Regions from separate parts of the Streptomyces sp. NPDC030799 genome, predicted to be linked through region 3. Evidence: riboswitches for the same ligand, from Rfam matches in the RefSeq annotation. Region 3 holds a riboswitch; each other region holds the start of a gene.
What was found. A riboswitch is a leader RNA that binds a small molecule or an ion and turns the genes downstream of it on or off. The one in region 3 is predicted to bind ZMP and ZTP.
Positions count from the first base shown of each region.

Region 1: linked by a shared signal. The riboswitch ahead of ACZ41I_RS10930 (bifunctional 5,10-methylenetetrahydrofolate dehydrogenase/5,10-methenyltetrahydrofolate cyclohydrolase) and the one ahead of ACZ41I_RS15805 (hypothetical protein) in region 3 are both predicted to bind ZMP and ZTP.
Region 2: linked by a shared signal. The riboswitch ahead of ACZ41I_RS18925 (glycine hydroxymethyltransferase) and the one ahead of ACZ41I_RS15805 (hypothetical protein) in region 3 are both predicted to bind ZMP and ZTP.

Region 1 covers NZ_JBVIDS010000003.1:762,128-768,972, forward strand. Annotated here, with positions in the region: gene ACZ41I_RS10905 (LysR family transcriptional regulator) at 1-586, shown strand, start outside; gene ACZ41I_RS10910 (MBL fold metallo-hydrolase) at 831-1,460, opposite strand; gene ACZ41I_RS10915 (S-(hydroxymethyl)mycothiol dehydrogenase) at 1,460-2,548, opposite strand; gene ACZ41I_RS10920 (acyltransferase domain-containing protein) at 2,812-3,597, shown strand; gene ACZ41I_RS10925 (nuclear transport factor 2 family protein) at 3,754-4,119, shown strand; ZMP/ZTP riboswitch at 4,310-4,390, shown strand; gene ACZ41I_RS10930 (bifunctional 5,10-methylenetetrahydrofolate dehydrogenase/5,10-methenyltetrahydrofolate cyclohydrolase) at 4,416-5,264, shown strand; gene ACZ41I_RS10935 (CU044_5270 family protein) at 5,292-6,314, opposite strand; gene ACZ41I_RS10940 (RNA polymerase sigma factor) at 6,307-6,845, opposite strand, start outside.
Region 2 covers NZ_JBVIDS010000007.1:77,967-84,811, reverse strand. Annotated here, with positions in the region: gene ACZ41I_RS18940 (hypothetical protein) at 3-344, shown strand; partial or broken gene ACZ41I_RS18935 (glutathionylspermidine synthase family protein) at 372-1,550, shown strand; gene rocD (ornithine--oxo-acid transaminase) at 1,513-2,757, opposite strand; ZMP/ZTP riboswitch at 2,872-2,960, shown strand; gene ACZ41I_RS18925 (glycine hydroxymethyltransferase) at 2,993-4,444, shown strand; gene trpS (tryptophan--tRNA ligase) at 4,607-5,623, shown strand; gene ACZ41I_RS18915 (2'-5' RNA ligase family protein) at 5,811-6,383, shown strand; gene ACZ41I_RS18910 (FAD-binding protein) at 6,406-6,845, opposite strand, start outside.
Region 3 covers NZ_JBVIDS010000005.1:466,515-473,359, reverse strand. Annotated here, with positions in the region: gene ACZ41I_RS15830 (hypothetical protein) at 1-198, shown strand, start outside; gene ACZ41I_RS15825 (SpoIIE family protein phosphatase) at 177-386, shown strand; gene ACZ41I_RS15820 (hypothetical protein) at 504-908, shown strand; gene ACZ41I_RS15815 (hypothetical protein) at 974-1,123, shown strand; gene ACZ41I_RS15810 (STAS domain-containing protein) at 1,362-1,712, shown strand; gene ACZ41I_RS15805 (hypothetical protein) at 1,899-2,525, opposite strand; ZMP/ZTP riboswitch at 2,560-2,644, opposite strand; partial or broken gene ACZ41I_RS15800 (IS630 family transposase) at 2,682-3,100, opposite strand; gene ACZ41I_RS15795 (hypothetical protein) at 3,249-3,548, shown strand; gene ACZ41I_RS15790 (LPXTG cell wall anchor domain-containing protein) at 3,877-4,107, opposite strand; gene ACZ41I_RS15785 (hypothetical protein) at 4,148-4,384, opposite strand; partial or broken gene ACZ41I_RS15780 (ACT domain-containing protein) at 4,381-4,593, opposite strand; gene ACZ41I_RS15775 (winged helix-turn-helix transcriptional regulator) at 4,740-5,363, opposite strand; gene ACZ41I_RS15770 (NADP-dependent oxidoreductase) at 5,396-6,301, opposite strand; gene ACZ41I_RS15765 (alkene reductase) at 6,404-6,845, opposite strand, start outside.

The DNA of each region.
Region 1 (6,845 bases), on a different contig from region 3:
CGACGTGGCCGGGCAGCTGGCGGGCTTCCATGAAGCACACCCTCGGGTGGAGGTCACCCTCACCGAGGACACCTCGGAGCGGATGCTGGCCGCGCTGCGCCGGGGCGAGCTGGACCTGGCCGTGATCGGTGTGGCCGGTACGGCGCCGCCGGCGGGCATCGGGCTGCACGTGGTGATCGACGAACCGCTGGTCGCGGCGGCCGTGCCCGGACACCCCCTGTTCGTCGAGTACGACGGCGCCGATGCCGTTCCGCCGGCGGCTCTGCGCGGGCACCGGCTGATCAGTCTGCCGCGCGGAACGGGGATGCGCGGGGTACTGGAGCGGCTGTGCGCCGAGGCGGGCTTCCAGCCGCAGATCGCGGTGGAGGCGGCGACCCCGGACGCGCTGCGCCGGCTGGCGGCTCGCGGCCTCGGGGTCGCCGTCCTGCCGGGTCTCGACCCCCGGCCGGGCCTCATCACCCTGCCCTTGGCCGACCCCCGCGCCCGCGGTCGGGTGGCCCTGGCGTGGCGCTCGGAGGGCCCCATGCTGCCGGCGGCGCGAGAGCTGCTGGGGCGGCTGCGGAAGGGAATGGGTGGGGGTGGATGAGCGCCGTGTCCCTGACCGTTGCGGGGTGCGGGTGCGTCGTGCTTGCGCGCGCAGTTTCCTGACGAAGACGTCCAGGCGGCCCCTTGTTCGCGGTCGGTGCGGTCCACCGGGGCGCTCCCGAGCCCGGCGCCACCTTGGTCTTGAGCGGTCCTGGCGTGTCCGGCCTCCCGTGTGCTTCGGCTGCTGTCGCCGTTCGCCGGCGCGGGAGAGCCGGACATCCTCTGTCGGGGTTGCCGGCGGGTTCTCAGTGTCCGCGCCGGATCCATTCCTCCAGGTGGGGTGCCTCGGCGCCGATGGTGGTGGCGTCGCCGTGGCCGGTCAGGACCTTGGTCTCCGGGGGGAGGGTGAGGAGCCGGTCGCGGATCGAGTCGATGATCGTCGGGAAGTGGGAGTAGGAGCGTCCGGTGGCGCCCGGGCCGCCCTGGAAGAGGGTGTCACCGGTGAAGACGGTGCCGAGCCCGGGGTCGTACAGGCAGACCGCGCCGGGGGCGTGGCCGGGGGTGTGCAGCACGGTCAGGTCGGCGCCGGCCGCCTCGATGACCTGGCCGTCCAGGAGATGCCGGTCGGGGTCGCGGTCGGGGTGGGTCTGCTTCCACAGCGGCAGGTCGTCGGGGTGCAGCCAGATGGTGGCGCCGGTGAGGTCGGCGAGTGCCGGTGCGGCGTTGACGTGGTCGTTGTGGGCGTGCGTGCACACGATGGCGATCAGGCGCCGGTCGTCGACGGCGCGGGCGATGGCCTCGGCGTCATGGGCGGCGTCGATGACGATCACCTCCCGTTCGTCGCCGACGATCCACACGTTGTTCTCGACGTCCCAGGTGCCGCCGTCGAGGGTGAACTGCCCGGAGGTGACGAGGCGTTCGATGCGCACGGTCATCAGAGCACCACCACCGAACGCAGCACATCACCGTGGTGCATCCGCTCGAACGCCTTCTCCACCTCGTCCAGTTCGATGGTCTCGGTGACGAACGCGTCGAGCGGCAGCCGGCCCTGCAGGTGCAGGTCGATCAGCATGGGGAAGTCCCGGGAGGGCAGGCAGTCGCCGTACCAGCTGGACTTCAGGGCGCCGCCGCGTCCGAACACGTCCAGCAGGGGAAGTTCGAGCTTCATCTCGGGCGTGGGGACGCCGACGAGGACGACCGTGCCGGCGAGGTCGCGGGCGTAGAAGGCCTGCTGGTATGTCTCCGGGCGGCCGACGGCCTCGATGACGACGTCGGCGCCGAAGCCGCCGGTCAGCTCGCGGATCGCCGCGACCGGGTCGGTCTCCTTGGAGTTGACGGTGTGCGTGGCGCCCAGGGTGCGGGCCTTTTCCAGCTTGCGGTCGTCGATGTCGACGGCGATGATCTTCGCCGCGCCGGCGAGGTTCGACCCGGCGATGGCCGCGTCGCCGACCCCGCCGCACCCGATGACCGCGACACTGTCGCCGCGGCCGACGCCGCCGGTGTTGATCGCGGCACCGATCCCGGCCATGACGCCGCAGCCCAGCAGGCCGGCGACCGCCGGGGAGACGGCCGGGTCGACCTTGGTGCACTGGCCGGCGGCGACGAGGGTCTTCTCGGCGAACGCGCCGATACCGAGGGCCGGGGAGAGCTCCTGCCCGGTGGCCGCGAGGGTCATCCTCTGCCGGGCGTTGTGGGTGTTGAAGCAGTACCAGGGCCGGCCGCGCAGACACGCCCGGCAATTCCCGCACACGGCACGCCAGTTGAGGATGACGAAGTCACCGGGTGCCACATCGGCCACGCCGTCGCCGACCGCCTCCACGACACCGGCGGCCTCGTGGCCGAGCAGGAAGGGGAAGTCGTCCGAGATGCCGCCCTGCTTGTAGTGCAGGTCGGTATGACAGACTCCGCAGGCCTGCACGCGCACCACGGCCTCGCCGGGTCCCGGATCCGGCACCACGATCGTCTCGACCCGTACGGGCTCGTCCTTGCCCGGTGCGATCACGCCGCGTACTTCCTGCGCCATTCTCTGGCCCTTTCCTCGGTTGCCTTCCCTGCCGACCCTACGCGCGAGGGATCGACGGCGGGACGTTCCACGGCGATGACCGTGGATCTTTCCGGCCGCCGGGCGAAGCGGCCGGGCGAAGCGGCGGGCCCTCACCCTGCGGGAAGGGTTCAAATTCAGTAAGAATTTGACCGAATAACGTCATTCTATGATGGCAATCTTTTTGCAGGCTGCGGGAGTTTGCCTGGTGTGTGCACCCGACCCGGCCGTGCCTCAATGGGGGCATGCCTGTCGACGGCCGCACCGGACGTACCGCATTCCTGTTCTCGGCCGGCGCCGCACCGCGGCCCGGTACGGCGTGTGAACTCCGGGACGCCTTCCCGGTGTTCGCCGACGCGCTCGACGAGATCTGCGCCCGCCTCGATCCGTATCTCGAACTCCCGCTGCACTGCGTGATGTGCGCGGCCGACGGTACGCGCACGGCCGCACTGCTGGACCGGGAGTCGTTCGCCGGGCCGGCCCTCTTCGCACTCCAGGCGGCGCAGTACCGGCTGCTGCGCAGTTGGGGCGTCCGTCCTGACGTGGTGTTCGGGCACGCGTCCGGGCGGATGGCCGCCGCGTACGCCGCGGGTGTGTTCTCCCTGGCGGAGGCCTGTCACGCGGTCGGTACCCTGGCCCGCCTGCTGGGCGGCCCGCCGGCGCGGGGGCCGCGCTCCGCCGGGCCGGACGGCATCCTCGCCGCGTACGGCCGTACCCTCGCCACGCTCCACCCGCGGGCGCCGCGTCTCCCCCTGGTCTGCGACGTCACGGCCCGGCCGGTGGGTGTCGAGACCGCCGATCCGGAGTTCTGGGTGCGGCGCGCTCCGCTGCGTTTCGCGGAGGCCGTCGGCCTGCTGCACCGCGGCGGGGTCCGCACCTGGTGGGAACTGGGCCCCGCGGACCAGCTCACCCGCCTGCTCCCGGACTGCCTCACGGGCTGTCTCCCGGGCGGCACGACCGCGGCCTTCGCGCTGTCCCGGGACTGGGCACTGCTGCGGTCGGGGCCGAGCACCGGCCCGCAAGAGCCGTGACGGGGGCGGGGCCGAGCGTACGGGCCCGCAAGGGCCGTTGCCAGGCGAAGGCGTACGGCTGCGCTTGCCGTGGCCGCCGGGCCGGAGGAACCTCGAAGGGTGGGGGTCCGCGTGGTCCGCGCCCCGCCGGGCCGCGGGCGCCCGAAGGAGGTCACCATGGGCACCGCGACAGGTTCCGCCTTCGACACCGAGGCACTGCGCCGGGGCATAGAAGGGAACACCGGGAACACCCTTCTGTCGCTCTACGCCGACGACGCGGAGATCCGCATCGTCGACCACAACCACCAGCCCAGCCACCCCACCGTGCTGCGCGGCCGGGGTCAGATCGCCGAGTTGCTGGACGACATCTACAGCCGCGACATGACACACAAGCTGGACCAGTGCGTGGTGCAGGGCGACCACGCCGCCTTCACCGAGTCCTGCCAGTACGGGGACGGCACCCGGGTCCTCGCCGAGTCGATGGTCACCTTGCGTGACGGCAAGATAGCCAGTCAGTTGCTCATCCAGGCCTGGGACGAGTAGGCCTGGGACGAGTAGCCGCGCACACCGGCATGACAGACGCCGGAAGGAGATTCTCCACGGTCCAGGTCACCTCCGGGCTGACCTGGACCTTCTCTGCCCGCACGGCCCTCGGGCGGATGCCCGGGGCGCATCCGCGAAAGCTGCCGGCTTCCGGGCGGGCCGAAGGGCATGCGGGTGCTCGGTTACGCTGTACCCGGGCCGTGACTGGCGCTGAGGTGGAGTACCACCGGGGAGCGGTCCGTGGTGGATGCCGCGCGCCTGGGCGAGAGAGTCGATCCAGCTCAGGAGTGTGCAGCATGACCCAGGCCCGTCTCATGGACGGCACCGCCCTCGCCCGCCGTATCGTCGAGGACACCGCGAAGAAGGCCGCCGGCCTCACCGCCCGGACCGGCACCGCGCCCTGTCTCGCGACCGTGCTCGTCGGCGAGGACCCGGCGTCCGTGACCTACGTCCGCATGAAGCAGAACCGCTGCCGCAAGGCCGGTATCGAGTCCCGGCACGTGGCCCTGCCCGCCACCACGACCACCGGCGAACTCGTCGGCGCGCTGCGGGAGTTGTCGGCCGACCCGACCGTGCACGGCATCCTGCTCCAGCACCCGGCCGGCAAGCACATCGACGAGCGGGCCGCGTTCGAGGCGATCGCTCCGGAGAAGGACGTCGACGGCGTCACCTTCGCCTCGTTCGCCACGATGAGCTTCGGCCTGCCGGGCTTCGTCTCCTGCACGCCCGGCGGCATCCTGCGGCTGCTGGACGAGTACGGCGTCGATCCCGCCGGGAAGCGGGCCGTGGTCGTGGGCCGCAGCGCGATCCTCGGCAAGCCGGTGGGCATGCTGCTCCTGGCCCGGGACGCGACCGTGACGTACTGCCACTCGCGGACGGCGGACCTGTCGGCGGCGGTCCGGGAGGCGGACATCGTGGTCGCCGCGGTGGGCCGGCCGCGGCTGATCCGCGGTCAGGACATCAAGCCGGGCGCGGTGGTGATCGACGCCGGTTACAACCCGGGGAACGTCGGCGACGTCGACTTCGACTCCGCGGTGGAGCGGGCCTCGCTGATCACGCCGGTGCCGGGCGGTGTCGGCCCCATGACGATCGCCACCCTGCTGGAGCAGACCGTCGAGGCCGCCGCCCGGCAGCTCGGTGCATGAGGTCGGCGCAGAAGGTGAGCGCTGAGGTCAGCGCATCCAGGCGCTGTATCCCATGACATCTCCGGCCTTCACGCCGTACTCGGGGTCGTCCTTGACGAAGGTGGCCTCCATGCCGAGGACAGCGCCGGTGCGCGGTTCCAGGATCAGCATGCGCCGGACGGTGCCGGCGTCGTACACATAGGCCTGGCCGGGGCGGCCGAGCCGGTCGGTCACCTGCCCGGCCGGCCGCAGCCCGTGGGCCTGCGCGAACACCCGGACGAGAGCCGCCGACTCGCGGGCACCGAGGGTCCAGTTGTCGAGCAGTTCCCCGACGGCGTCGAAGAGTTCGCCGGTGCTCAGCGGGGCCGTGCCGCGGTTGATCCCGGGGCGGGCGATCTCGGTGAGATAGGCGCGCAGGGCCGCCGCGGTGTGCGGCGGGGGCGCCTCGGGCGGGGCGTCGCTCCAGCTCGGCGGGTAGGTGGTCCGGCTCAGCACATGACCGTCCGTCACGAGGCGTGGCTCGTCGCCCTCGTCGGTGAGGACGGGGCGGCCGGGTGTGCGCGGGTCGGTCGCCACGACGAGTTCGGTGTGACTGGCGTCCGCCCGCCAGCGCACCACACGTTCCTCGGGGAGGGTGACGGGCGGCTCGTCGTCGCTCATGCCGAGGGCCCACACCTGCACATGCGTCCCCTTGCGCAGGCTCGGCGAGCCGTCCGCCGCGGCCGCGTCGGCCAGCGCCGTCATGTCCTTCAGGGGTACGGGCGTGGAGTGGACCTGGACGGCCAGCGGGCGCGGCGCGGCGACGGCCGCGGGAGTGCTCGCCCCACCGAGCAGAGCGGTGAGGGCGGTCACGAGGACGACGGCGGTGGCGGCGAGGCCCCAGGCCAGCCGGGCGCGTGGGGTACGACCGGGCAGCGGCGCAAGCAGCCTTGCGCGGCGCGATGGGCGTTCCTCGCCCAGCAGCCGGTCGAGATGCCGCTGGGCGCGGTGGTCGAGCGGTCCGTCGCCGAAGTGGGGGCCGTCGGCCCGTACCGGGTTGGCGCGACGCAGGAGTTCGAGGTCGTCAGGCATGTCGGTGGTCCTTGCTGAGGTTCGCGCCGTGGACGCTCGCAGCGCGTGGCGGGCGCGGGCCGTGACCGTGCTCCTGCGCGGGCGTCGCGCGGGCGGTGGTCACAGCATGCACGGTGTCGGGTCGTCCGTCGGCCGGCAGCGGCGTCGCGGCCGGTGGCGGGTCGGCCGCCGATGCGGGGCGTATCCGATCGATCTGGACACGGAGGCGGTTCCGGGCCCGGTGCAGACGCATGGCTGCCGCCCGTGTGCCGCAGCCCAGGACGACCGCGATCTCGTCGGTGCCGAGTTCCTCCCAGGCCGTGAGGCGCAGCACCTCCTGGTCCGCCGGGGACAGCCGGGCCAGCGCCTCGTGCACCCAGGCGCCGGGGCCCTCCGCATCGGGGCTGTCCACGACGTGCCGGCCGTGCGCGGCCTCGTCGTTGCCCAGTCGGTGCAGCAGCCGTCGCCTGCGGCCGTAGCCGCGTATCGCGTTCGCCAGGCAGTTGCGGGCCACCCCGTACAACCAGGGCAGCGGCGCGTCCGGGAGGTCGC
Region 2 (6,845 bases), on a different contig from region 3:
CGATGCAGAACACACGCCGCCGGCTGCGCTCCGGCACGGTCGTCCTCGGCGGAATGGGTCTGCTGGCCGCCGCCCTGACCGCCTGCTCGTCCGAACCGGACAAGCGCTGCGTCGACCGCGACAGCTACAACCTCGCCAAGGGGTACAAGGTCGTCTCCGACAAGAACTGCACGTCGACCAAGGCGTCCGTGGACGGCGCCTGGTACTACGGCGGCCGGAAGAAGGGCTCCTGGGTGGACGGCGGCTCCTTCACCAAGCCCCACAAGGGCTCCGGCTCCTCCAGCGGCGGCACCGGAGTCCACCGCGGCGGCTTCGGCGGCGGCTACCACGGCTCCGGCGGCTGATCCGGACAACGGACCGGAGACCGCCGTATGGAACGCCGTACCACCACCCCCCGCCCCGGCTGGCAGCAGACCGTCGAGGAACAGGGGCTCGTCTACCCCCTCACCCGCCACCCCGACGGGTCCCTGCGCCCCTACTGGGACGAGAGCGCCTACTACGTCTTCACCCTGGACGAGATCGAGGCGCTGGAGGAGACCGTCGAGGAACTGCACCGCATGTGCCTGGCGGCCGCCGAGCACATCGTGGCGGGGGACCGGTTCGCCGACCTCGGCATCACCGATCCGCGCGTGGCCGCCGCCGTCACCGAGGCCTGGCGGCGCCGCGCCGAACTCCCCTCCGTCTACGGCCGGTTCGACCTCCGCTACGACGGCACCGGCCCGGCCAAGCTGCTGGAGTACAACGCCGACACCCCGACCTCGCTGGTGGAGGCCGCCTCACCCCAGTGGTTCTGGATGGAGGACCGCTTCCCCGGCGCCGACCAGTGGAACTCCCTGCACGAACGCCTCGTCGAGGCCTGGCGGACCCAGGCCGCGCTGCTGCCTCCCGGCAGCCCCCTGCACTTCGCGCACTCCTCGGCCGACGAACTCGGCGAGGACCTGATGACGGTCGCCTACCTCAAGGAGACCGCCGAACAGGCCGGCCTCGACACCGACTGGCTGTCCATGGAGGAGATCGGCTGGGACACCCTCTCCGGCCGTTTCGTCGACAACCAGCTCCGGTTCATCCGCAGCATCTTCAAGCTCTACCCCTGGGAGTGGCTGACCACCGACGCCTTCGGCGGGCACGTCCTGGACACCCTCGACAACGGCGGCGGCACCGGCAGCACCCTGTGGATCGAACCCGCCTGGAAGATGCTGCTCAGCAACAAGGCCCTGCTGGCCGTCCTCTGGGAGCTGTACCCCGGTCACCCCAACCTGCTCCCCGCCTACCTCGACGGCCCTCGCGAGCTGGCCGTCGAGAAGGGCTATGTCGCCAAGCCCCTCCTCGGCCGCGAGGGCGAGGGCGTCACCGTGCACCAGCCGGGCGCACCGGCCGTACTGCGCGACGAGCCCGCCTGCTACCAGCAGCTCGCCCCGCTGCCCGCCTTCGACGGCAACCATGTCGTCCTCGGCGCCTGGGTCGTCCAGAACGAGCCGGCCGGTCTCGGCATCCGCGAGTCCTCCGGGCTGATCACCGACGCGTACGCGCGTTTCCTGCCGCACGTGATCCGCCAGAGCCCAGAACCGCCCGCAGCTGGGCGAGACCCCAGTCCAGGTCCTCCTCGGAGATGACCAGCGGCGGCGCGATCCGGATGGTGACGCCGTGGGTCTCCTTCACCAGCACGCCCTGGTCCATCAGCCGCTGCGACACCTCGCGCCCGGTGCCGACCGCCCGGGCGATGTCCAGGCCCGCCCACAGTCCGCGTCCCCGCACCGCCGTCACCGCGCCCGTGCCGAGCAGCCCCGCCAGCTCGCTGTGCAGCCGCGCGCCCAGCTCGGCCGCCCGCGCCTGGAACTCGCCCGTGCGCAGCATCGCGATCACCTCCAGCGCCACCGCGCAGGCCAGCGGATTCCCCCCGAACGTCGACCCGTGCTCGCCCGGGCGGAACACCCCGAGCACCTCCGCGCTCGACACCACCGCCGACACCGGCACGATCCCGCCGCCCAGCGCCTTGCCCAGCACATACATGTCCGGGACCACCCCCTCGTGTTCGCACGCGAAGGTCCGCCCCGTGCGGCCGAGACCCGACTGCACCTCGTCGGCGACGAAGAGCACGTTCCGTTCGCGGGTCAGCTCCCGGACCGCGGGCAGATAGCCGGCCGGCGGCACGATCACCCCGTTCTCGCCCTGGACCGGCTCCAGCAGCACCGCCACGGTGTTCTCCGTCAGTGCCTGCCGCATCGCCGTCGGATCGCCGTACGGCACGATCTCGAACCCCGGCGTGTACGGCCCGAAGTCCGCCCGGGCCTCCGGGTCGGTGGAGAAGCTGATGATCGTCGTCGTACGCCCGTGGAAGTTGCCGCCCGCAACCACGATCTTCGCCATCTCCGCGGGCACCCCCTTCACCCGGTACCCCCACTTCCGGGCCGTCTTCACCGCGCTCTCCACCGCCTCCGCGCCGGTGTTCACGGGCAGCACCATCTCCATCCCGCACAGCTCGGCCAGCTCCGTGCAGAACGCCGCGAACCGGTCGTGCAGGAAGGCGCGGGACGTCAGCGTCACCCGCTCCAGCTGCGCCTTCGCCGCCTCGATCAGCCGCCGGTTGCGGTGTCCGAAGTTGAGCGCCGAGTAACCGGCCAGCAGATCGAGATACCGCCGCCCCTCCACATCCGTCATCCAGGCGCCGTCCGCCGTGGCCACGACGACCGGCAGCGGATGGTAGGTGGGCGCACAGTGCGCCTCGGCGGCGCTGATGAGGTCTTCTGCAGCGGTCATGGCCTCTCCCGGATCCGACGAGAACACTTCGGGAACACGACGGTGAACTCCTTCCTACCGTCGCTCGCATGGTGGACGCGGGACCTGCGCCGTCCGGCTCGCCCGGTAGGCTGATCAGCGGGCCGTGACTGGCGCGCTGGGATGGGACGGACCATCGGGGAGCGGCCCGACGGGAAACAGTGCCGTGCGCCTGGGCCGAACGTGAACGCTGTACGCACACCGTCCGGAGGTCCTCATGCCAGAGCAGCAGCCCCTCTCCACCGAGTCCACCGCCTTCCGTGCCGCCCTCGACGTCATCCGCGCCGTCGAGCCCCGGGTCGCCGACGCCATCGGCCAGGAGGTGACCGACCAGCGCGCGATGCTCAAGCTGATCGCCTCCGAGAACTACGCCTCCCCGGCCACCCTGCTGGCGATGGGCAACTGGTTCAGCGACAAGTACGCCGAGGGCACCGTCGGCCGCCGCTTCTACGCCGGCTGCCGCAACGTCGACACCGTCGAGGCCCTGGCCGCCGAGCACGCCCGCGAACTGTTCGGCGCCCGCCACGCCTACGTCCAGCCGCACTCCGGTATCGACGCCAACCTCGTCGCCTTCTGGGCCGTACTCGCCGACCGGGTCGAGGCCCCCTTCCTGGAGAAGACCGGCGCCCGCCAGGTCAACGACCTCACCGAGGCCGACTGGGCCGAGCTGCGCCAGGCCTTCGGCAACCAGCGCATGCTCGGCATGTCCCTGGACGCCGGCGGCCACCTCACCCACGGCTTCCGCCCGAACATCTCCGGCAAGATGTTCGACCAGCGGTCCTACGGCACCGACCCGGCGACGGGCCTCATCGACTACGAGGCCCTGCGCACCCAGGCCCGCGAGTTCAAGCCGCTGATCATCGTCGCCGGCTACTCGGCGTACCCCCGCCTGGTGAACTTCCGGATCATGCGCGAGATCGCCGACGAGGTCGGCGCGACCTTGATGGTCGACATGGCCCACTTCGCGGGCCTCGTCGCCGGCAAGGTGCTCACCGGCGACTTCGACCCGGTCCCGCACGCCCAGATCGTCACCACCACCACCCACAAGTCGCTGCGCGGCCCGCGCGGCGGCATGGTCCTGTGCGACGACTCCCTCAAGGACCAGGTCGACCGCGGCTGCCCGATGGTCCTCGGCGGCCCGCTGCCGCACGTCATGGCCGCCAAGGCCGTCGCCCTCGCCGAGGCCCGGCAGCCCGCGTTCCAGGACTACGCCCAGCGCATCGTCGACAACTCCCGCGCCCTGGCGGAGGGCCTGATGCGCCGGGGCGCCACCCTGGTGACCGGCGGCACGGACAACCACCTCAACCTGATCGACGTCGCCACCTCCTACGGCCTCACCGGCCGCCAGGCGGAGTCGGCCCTCCTCGACTCGGGCATCGTCACCAACCGCAACGCCATCCCGGCCGACCCCAACGGCGCCTGGTACACCTCCGGCATCCGCATCGGCACCCCCGCGCTCACCACCCGTGGCCTCGGCACGGCCGAGATGGACGAGGTCGCCGGCCTCATCGACCGCGTCCTCACCACCACCGAGCCGGGCACCACGAAGTCGGGCGCCCCGTCCAAGGCGGCCCACGTCCTGGACGAGAAGGTGTCCCAGGAGATCGCCCAGAGGGCGACGGACCTGGTGGCCGGCTTCCCCCTGTACCCGGAAGTCGACCTGGGCTGACAACTCCGCAAGGGGCAGCCAACCCGACGGGGCGCGGGGCCGCATCGCCATGCGGCTCCGCCGCGGGGCGCGACCCGCCACAACCGGTCCGTGGTCCCCACGCACCGGCCCACCCCCACCTCTCGGGCCGATGACACCCCAGCCGATGAGAGAATGGGCGACATGGCCACTGCTGATCGCCCCCGCGTGCTCTCCGGCATCCAGCCCACCGCCGGCTCGTTCCACCTCGGCAACTACCTCGGCGCCGTCCGCCAGTGGGTGGCCCTGCAGGAGTCCCACGACGCGTTCTACATGGTCGTCGACCTGCACGCGATCACGGTCCCGCAGGACCCGAAGGAGCTGCGCGCCAACACCCGCCTGGCCGCCGCCCAGCTGCTCGCGGCCGGTCTGGACCCGGACCGCTGCACCCTCTTCGTCCAGAGCCACGTCCCCGAGCACGCCCAGCTCGCCTGGATCATGAACTGCCTCACCGGCTTCGGCGAGGCCAGCCGCATGACCCAGTTCAAGGACAAGTCCGCCAAGCAGGGCGCCGACCGCGCCTCCGTCGGCCTGTTCACGTACCCGGTCCTGCAGGTCGCCGACATCCTGCTGTACCAGGCGAACGAGGTGCCGGTCGGTGAGGACCAGCGTCAGCACATCGAGCTGACCCGTGACCTGGCCGAGCGCTTCAACGGCCGCTTCGGCGAGACCTTCGTGATCCCGTCGCCGTACATCCTCAAGGAGACGGCGAAGATCTACGACCTGCAGGACCCGTCGATCAAGATGAGCAAGTCGGCGTCCACGCCGAAGGGCCTGATCAACCTGCTCGACGAGCCGAAGACCACGGCCAAGAAGGTCAAGAGCGCCGTCACCGACACCGACACCGTGATCCGCTACGACGCGGAGAACAAGCCGGGCGTCAGCAACCTGCTCACCATCTACTCGACCCTCACCGGCACGTCCGTCGCCGAGCTGGAGCGCGACTACGAGGGCAAGATGTACGGCGCTCTCAAGACCGACCTCGCCGAGATCATGGTCGAGTTCGTCACGCCGTTCCGCGAGCGCACCCAGCAGTACCTGGACGACTCCGAGACCCTCGACTCGATCCTGGCCAAGGGCGCGGAGAAGGCCCGCGCGGTCGCCGCGGAGACGCTCGCGCAGGCCTACGAGCGGGTGGGTTTCCTGCCGGCGAAGCACTGACGAGCGCCGGGCGCACCCAGGCGTACGACCGCACACCCGTCCGGCCGGGCAGAGCGCTGCACATCACTTCCGCTGCGCCTGCCCACAGGACAGTCATGGCCGTACAGTCGATAGCCAACAGCCGGAGGAATCCGGCGGCTGAGCAGAAAACAGACACAGGAACACGGGCACGACGACAGGAGACGACGTGGGGACCGTAACGATCGGCGTGTCGATCGCGGTCCCGGAGCCCTACGGCAGCCTGCTCCAGGAGCGGCGCGCGGGCTTCGGCGACGCCGCGGCTCACGGCATCCCCACGCACGTCACCCTGCTGCCGCCGACGGAGGTCGACGAGGCCGAGCTGCCGGCCGTCGAGGCGCACCTCACCGAAGTGGCCGCTGCGGGCCGGCCGTTCCCGATGCGCCTGTCCGGCACCGGCACCTTCCGTCCCCTGTCCCCGGTGGTCTACGTCCGTGTCGTCCAGGGCGCCGAGGACTGCACCCTGCTGCAGCAGCGGGTGCGGGACGCGTCCGGGCCGGTGGCGCGCGAGCTGCAGTTCCCGTACCACCCGCATGTCACCGTCGCACACGGGATCGACGAGACGGCGATGGACCGGGCCTTCGAGGAACTGGCCGGGTTCGACGCCCAGTGGCCGTGCACGGGGTTCGCCCTGTACGAGCAGGGCGCGGACGGCGTGTGGCGCAAGCTGCGGGAGTTCACGTTCGGCGGGTCGGTGGTTCCGCCCCAGGCCGGTGCGCTCCGCAGCAGCGCGGTGTCGTAGAGGTCTTGAGGCGCGCAGCCGGCTAGAGCCCGAGCCGGCGGGCGAGGTCGGAGACGAACACTCCGCGCGGGTCCAGCCGGGTGCGCAGCGCGCGGAAGTCGGCCACGCGCGGATACATGGCGGCGAGCAGGCCGGGGCGGAGCCGCGCGTCCCCGGCGAGGCGGATACGGCCGCCGGCCGCGGTGATCTCCTCGTCGAGGTCGTCGAGGAAGGCGGCGAGTCCGGGCAGCCCGGCCGGCACGTCCAGGGCGAGGGTCCAGCCGGGCAGCGGGAAGGAGAGCCAGCCGGCGTCCGCGTCCCCGAGGGGCCGCAGGACGGCCTGGAAGGACGGGCAGCGGTGTGCGGCCAGGCGCCGCACGATCCGGTGCAGGGTCTCCTCCTGGCCGTGGCCGACGGCGAACTCGTAGCGCACCCGGCCGGCGCGGCCGTGCGGGCGGTTCCCGAGCGGGACGTGGGGGAGGG
Region 3 (6,845 bases):
GCCGAGCTGCAGTTCCTCGTTCAGATGCTGCAGTTGCCGCGCCCGCCGCCCGTCCTGCTGCACCCGGACGGCTCCTGCGATCTGCTCGGCCAGGCCACCGACCCACCGCTGGGGGCCCGCCCCGAACACGTCCCCCGCCCCAGGCCAACGCGACCTACACGCCCGGCGACACTCTCATCCTCTACACCGACGGCCTGATCGAACGCCGCGATGAGGACATGGACGCCGGCCTCACCCGCCTGACCTCCACGCTCACCACCTGCACCGAGTTCGGCGCGGAGCACCTCGCCGACGCCCTCCTCACCCGCTTCGGCGTCGCCAGCGGCGCAGGCGACGACATCGCCATCGTCGTCGTCCGCCTGGACCGAACGACCCGACCGTACTGATCAGGCCCGGTTCGGCCATGGAGGAAGGCGGCTGGCTTGGTGCGGTCGCATGGCGGCTCTGCCAGTCCGCCCCGTCAACACAGCCGAGAGCGGCAGGGCTTTGTCACGATGCCCGTTATGCAGCAGTTGCCGATCCCTTGCCCCGCTCATCTCATTCCGGACGCCACCGGCACCGATGCTTTCCACGCCGCGTACCGGCAGGCCATGGCGCAGCACGCCGTATTCGTCGTCATCGAATCCGAAAGACGTCAGGTGTGGACGGTCAAAGCGGACACGCTCGCCGTCGGCTCCGGCCACGCCCTCGACGACGCGGTGAACGAGGCGGTCCGGGCCGCGATCACCCGCCTGGTCCAGAACCGTGAGGCCGAATGGGACGCCTTCACGGGCCCGGTGTACTTCATGATGCACGGCGTGCGCAGCGAAGAACGGGCCCGCGAACTCGCCGCCGCCTTGCACGCCGCCCTGTACGGAAACCTTCAGCCGTTGACCCGCACGGTGCCCGGTGCTGACGTGTACGAGTAGCTGATTCGATCCGCCCTCCTGCTCGCTGCGGACTGCTGCCAGTCCGGGAATGAACCCGATCTTTGGTGTCCGAGCTGGTCAGCGAAGCGGTGCGGTATGGCGGTGGCGTGACGGGTTTCGGGATGTGGGCCGGAGCGGGCACGGGGACCGTCACGGTGGAGGATGAGAACGACCGGGACTACGGCATCTGCCGCTCCCGGTGCTGGCGGGAGTGAGCGGCCCGCCCGTCGCCTCGGACGGGCCCCCGAAACCGGGTGGTGGAGTCGGGGGTCGTCAGACACAAGTGCCGCGGGGGACGTGCGCATGCCCCCCGGTACAACGCGCCCGCCGTCGCGGGGTCACGCAGCTGCGCCCACCGGCAACCGCCGGGCCTGGAAGTATGCGACGGGCGTTGCCGGATAGGCTCGACGGCAACTCTTTGAGGTCCCCGGGCGAAACAGTTGGGCGGGCGCTGTGGAAGATCTTCCCTCGGTCGAGACGGCCGTCTCGGTCCACTGCCTGGTGGCGAAGGTGCGCGGGGTCATGGACCACGTCTCGCAGCTTGAACTGCGCGGGCAGCTGACGCAGGTTATAGATCGTGCGGAACGGGCCGTCGTGCTGGACCTGTCGGATGTGTCGTTCTGCGACTCGGCGGGGCTGAACGTGCTGCTGGGAGCTCGTCGTGAGGCGGAGAGAGCTGCGGTGATGCTGGTTCTGGCCTGCGTGCCGATCAAGCTGCGCCGGGTCCTGGAAATGACCGGAGCCGATCAGGTCCTACGGGTCTTTGCCACCATCGATGACGCTGAGGCCGCCCTGAGCAGCTAATGGCTCCGTCGCTCTGGCAGCGCATGATGCCGTCCTGGCTGCCCCACGCGCTCCCGACCGGCGCGCGTCAGTGCGTGATCATCGCCCTGTTCACCCCGGCGGTCCTGATCACACTCACCGCGGCGGTGCCGGCGCTGCTGGTCCTGCCGTTCCTGCCGGACGGGACAGGCCGCACCGTACAACTCCTCACGGCGCACTCGGCAGCGTGCCGCATACGACGTTGTCCAGCAGAGCGGTGGACAACGCCACCTCGTCGCGCCGCTGGGACAGCCGCAAGCCGAACACCTCCCGTGTCTCGCACTGTGGGGGTGTGAACGCCTGGTCCGCTTCCATGACCAGGAAGCGGCCGTTCTTCTTCTTGCTGAGCGTCGCAACGGTGCCGGGAGCGTAACCGGGGGCGATGACGCCGTCGCAGACCACGCGGGACAACAGCTCGGCGAGTTCGGTGTCGACCGGGTGCGACACGGCGGCGAAGTCGCCGTAGGAGGAATTCGGATCGGCGTCGCGGGCACGCAGGTATGCGCTGGTGAGCGCACCGACACTGTCGCGGTCGATGCCGTAGAGCTCGGCGGTGACGTCATCGACGGGGCCGGCCACGGCCGCTCCGGCGGGCGAGACGTGTTTGAAGGAGACAGCGGCCGGCCGGTTCAGGACCCTGCTTGCCTCCAGCACCAGCTGCCAACTGTTGAGTGCGTCCAGCATGTTGATGTAGGACGGGTTGCCCTGCAACAGCCGGACCGGCCATCGGCCGAGCTGCACCGGCGCGGTAGTCGCCGCCGCCTGCTGCGGGTTGATCCCATAGCGCAGATCCACGTCATAGCCTCCTGTGTCAGCGGGACATCACTGACGCAGGCGCCCAGGCGGTCGACGCTCACGCGGGAAAACGGCCGCTCCCCGGTGGTTCTCCACCTTCGCCAGTCGCGACCGGACACGATGCTATCTGCACGAGCGAGTACATAGTTTCGCCGGTCATGCCGTCAGTGCCAGCGGACGCCCGCCCCACCAGATGCCCTTCTCGCTACGGATGCGGACGCGCTCCTTACGTTGGGCGGCAAGGACGTCGGGATGGTGGGCGTTGGCGTTGCGCCAGCGCAGGTATCGGTGCAGTTCACGGGTCTGGACGGTGTGGTTGGGATGGTTCGAGTTGGCCAGGATGCGTTGGTCGGGGTGAAGCACAGCTCCACCTTGTTCTTCCGGGCCCCACTGGCGGATCTTGGCGCCCTTGTGGACACGCGGTCAAGGAAGCGGTCCAGGACGCGCTCGATCCGGTCCAGCTTGGCGTCGCGGTCGGGGTCAGTGGACTCCTTCCAGGTCTTGGTCCGCTGGAAGGTGACGCCGCATCGGGCGAGCAGGCAGCGCAGGGCCTCGCGACCGATGCGGATCACCCGACAGGAGATGCAGCTTCCCGATCACAAAGAAGTCGCCGTCGTCCAGCTCCAGGACGTCCGGGCAGTTGTTCGCTTCGACGGACCCGCGCTCGGCGGGCGTCGATCCGATGCGGCGCATGAGGCTCTTTACGGTGACACAATCGGTGTTATGAACACCAATACGGACTGGGCCTACCGGGTGTTCGAGCCGCACGGGTCCGAGGGCTGGCGCCCCTACGGCAGCGACCCCGAACAGTGGCACGGCGTGATCACCGCCGCCGACACGGACGAGGGCGCCAAGCACGCCATCGGCCGCATCATCGCCGACCTCATGACCGAGTGGGAGAGGACCGGTCTCCACCACGCGATGCACGTGCGCGTCTTCCTCTGGCACGACGAGGCGAGCGAGATGGAGGATGCGGACTTCGTCGTGGAGGTCCGGCCCCGGTCGGACTTCGGCACAGCGTGACGGATCAGGACGCTCGGCGACCGAAATCCGCGTCGGCGGCAACCCGCCCATGGGCACCGAGACCCTGGATCAAGGGAACCGCAGATACGACCTCTCTGTAACGGAGGTCAGGCGCGCAGTCTTCCGGCAGGGGCACCGGGCATGTCCCGCCGTACTGGCCGGCCCAGGCCCGGAACTTGCCGCGGGCCACTTCTTCGCCTCTCCACCAGCCGTGCTGCACCGGCCGCTCGGAGGTAGTGAGCAGCAGGTGGTAGCGGCCCGGGCTGGTCATGCGAGCCGGATCGCTCTCGCCAGGCCCGGCGGTCGGCGGACGTCGGGGCGGTGGCCGCTACGCCGTGGTATGGCGGCGCCTGCGGACGACGTACACACCGAGCGCGGTGAGGATCAGCAGGCCACCGGACGCGCCGAGCCAGCCGGTGCCGGGGCCCGCGATGACGCTGCGCTTGGCGACCGGACGGCCAGTGACGATCAGCTGGCCGGTCCTCTTCACCCGGCCGTGGTGCGCGACCACGGTGACCGGGCACGTGCCGGGCGTGAGACCGGTGCGAACGGTGACCATGGCGTAGTAGCGCGGGTCGTCGCCGTCCGGGGGCTTGGCGTCACGCCGGGTCCGGGTACGTGTCCTTCCACAGCACGCAGACCCTTCCTCCGGCGCGGATCCGGTAGCCGTGCTCGCGGGCGGTGTCGAGGTCGAACGGCGGGGAGAAGACCGGACCGCGGGCCTTGCCCAGGTAGTCACTGTCACCCGGCCGTGCCGCCCGTACCGTGAGGGATTTCTCGGCGACCCGGCGGCCATCCGGTCCGTACAGGTCGAAGGCGTACATACCGTCCTTCACGTCCGGGCGGAGGCAACCGGGTTGACCGCGCGAGCCGAGGTGGCGCCGATCTCCTCGGCGATCTCCGCCAGCACCGGCTGTGGAATGGAGTCGTCCACGGTCAGTGCGACCAGTGCGTCGCCGCCCTCGGTGATACGGGCCACCTGCATGCCGACGATGTTGATCCCCGCGTCACCAAAAATCCGGCCGATGATGCCCACGATGCCGGGGCCTGATCCCGCCCCGCACATCACTCACACCGGGAACAGCGGAGCGGGGCTTCGGCCACCCGCTGGCGCTGCAGAAGGGTGGTCGCGACGCCGTCGCCACCCGCGCGGACGGGTTCGCCTGCGAGCGGGTTGAGGAGCAGGCGTCGCTACGGGCCACTGACGGCGCCAGATCCCGGGCTGAGTGCGGGGGTGGTGCCGTCCCGTCCAAACGGTGCCCTGTCGGCTGGCATGTTCACCGCTGTGCGGGCTCTTGGTCCCGGGCGGCGGAGCGGGCAGGGAGGGTGTCGGAGACGTCCGGCCTGTTCGCGGCCACTCATGGACGGCGACGACATCGGACGATGGCTCCCGCAGCAGAAACAGCCGGCCATCTGGCCGCGGCTCCTTCCGAGCAGCAGGAGCGACTGTCCACGCTGGGCGTCAAGCCGCTGGAGGAACCGTCTCCCGCGGCGGGGACGGGCGCCGCATCGCCCGGTCCGACCGCGTCCCCCGAGCAGCCTTGTGCTGATGCTGCCGATGGCGGTGCGCAGTTCGCCGAAGCGGGCGGGCCGGGTGGCCAGGGTGTGGAGGATGAGGCCGTTCCACCTCTGGCCGAGGATGTCGAACGCGGCGGCGAGCCCCGCGTTCGCCGCGAGCGGTGCGGGTGTGGTGCTGCTGGCGAGTCCCTTCGCGTCCGCCCTTCGCGTCGTACCGGTTGAGCCTGTTGGGGTTTCGGCGTGGGGCCGCAGCCGGCTGAGGTGCGGCGCCGGCTGCGGCCCCGGGAGCCGCCTCACCCGTTCCGGCGACACGAGGCGGCGCTAGTGGGTCAGGGCAGCAGGACGGCCTTGCCCTGGTTGCGGTGGGCTTCCAGGTCGGCGTGGGCCTGAGCGGCCTGCGCGAGGGGGTAGGTGCGCCAGACCGGCACGGTGAGCTTGCCGGCGGCGGCAAGCTGCACCAGCTCCGGCAGCACCTGGCCGCTCTGGTCGGCGCTGCCCGCGCTGAAGCGCACGCCGTGCTGCTGGGCGGACATGTCGGCGATAGTGATCACCTTGCCCGCATCCCCGGTCAGGGCGACGGAGTCGGCGAGGACGCCGGCGCCGGAGGCATCGAAGACGAAGTCCACCCCGCCCGGAGCGGCGGCCTTCACCCGCTCCGCCCAGCCGTCGCCGTAGCGGACCCCGGTGGCGCCGAGCGGGGTGACACGCTCGATGTCCTTCTCGCCGACCGTGCCGATGACGGTGATGCCGCGGGCGACGGCCAGCTGCACCGCGAGGAAGCCCACGCTGCCGGCCGCGCCGTGGACGAGCAGGGTCTGGCCCGCCTCGACCCCCAGCTGGCCGAGGACCCGGTGCGCGGTCAGGCCGACCGTGACCAGCGAGGCGGCGACCTCCCACGACAACCCTTCGGGCTTGGCCACCGGCCGCTCCAGCAGGGCGTACTCGGCGTAGCTGCCGCCGACGGTGGCGCCGAGGACCTCATCGCCCACGGCCGCATCGGCTCCCTCGCCGACGGCGTCGACGACACCGGCCGCGTCCAGGCCCGGGGTCACCGGGAAGCGCACGGGGACGGCCTTGGCCATCAGGCCCGAGCGGATCTTCATATCGAGCGGGTTCACTGAGGCGGCCCGCACCTTGATCCGGACCTGGCCCGGGCCCGGCTCTGGCGGGGCGACCTCGGTCGGTCGCAGCACCTCGGGCGCGCCGTACTCGGAGAAGGTGATCGCAATGGACATCGGGAACTCCCAGGTGGATACGGGTGCGGAAGATATATCGGACGGGCTGACTCTGAACTCACTGTGCGGTCACGGCAGCGGTCACACCGGTGACCACGCCGGTCAGGCGTCGAGAGTGGGGTAGTCGGTGTAGCCGCGGTGGTCGCCGCCGTAGAAGGTGGCCGGATCCGGGGTGTTGAACGGACCGCCGGCGGCCAGGCGGGCCGGCAGGTCGGGGTTGGCCAGGAACAGCGCCCCGTAGGCGACCATGTCCGCAGCTCCGTCCTCGACCAGGGCCAGTGCCTCGGGCCCGGTGACCTCCGGGTAGGTGAACGGGTTGAGGACGAACGTGCCCGGCCAGGCCTTGCGCAGCCGGGCGGTCAGGTCGCGGTCCGGGCCCTCCATCAGGTGCAGGTAGGCCAGGTCCAGGCCGGTGAGCCGCTGCAGCAGCGCCTCGTACGTCTCGTACGTCGTGGCCGGATCGGTCTCGGCGATGTCGCTGTACCGGTTGCCGGGCGAGATCCGCAGCCCCGTCCGGTGACCGCCGATCGCCTCGGCCACCGCG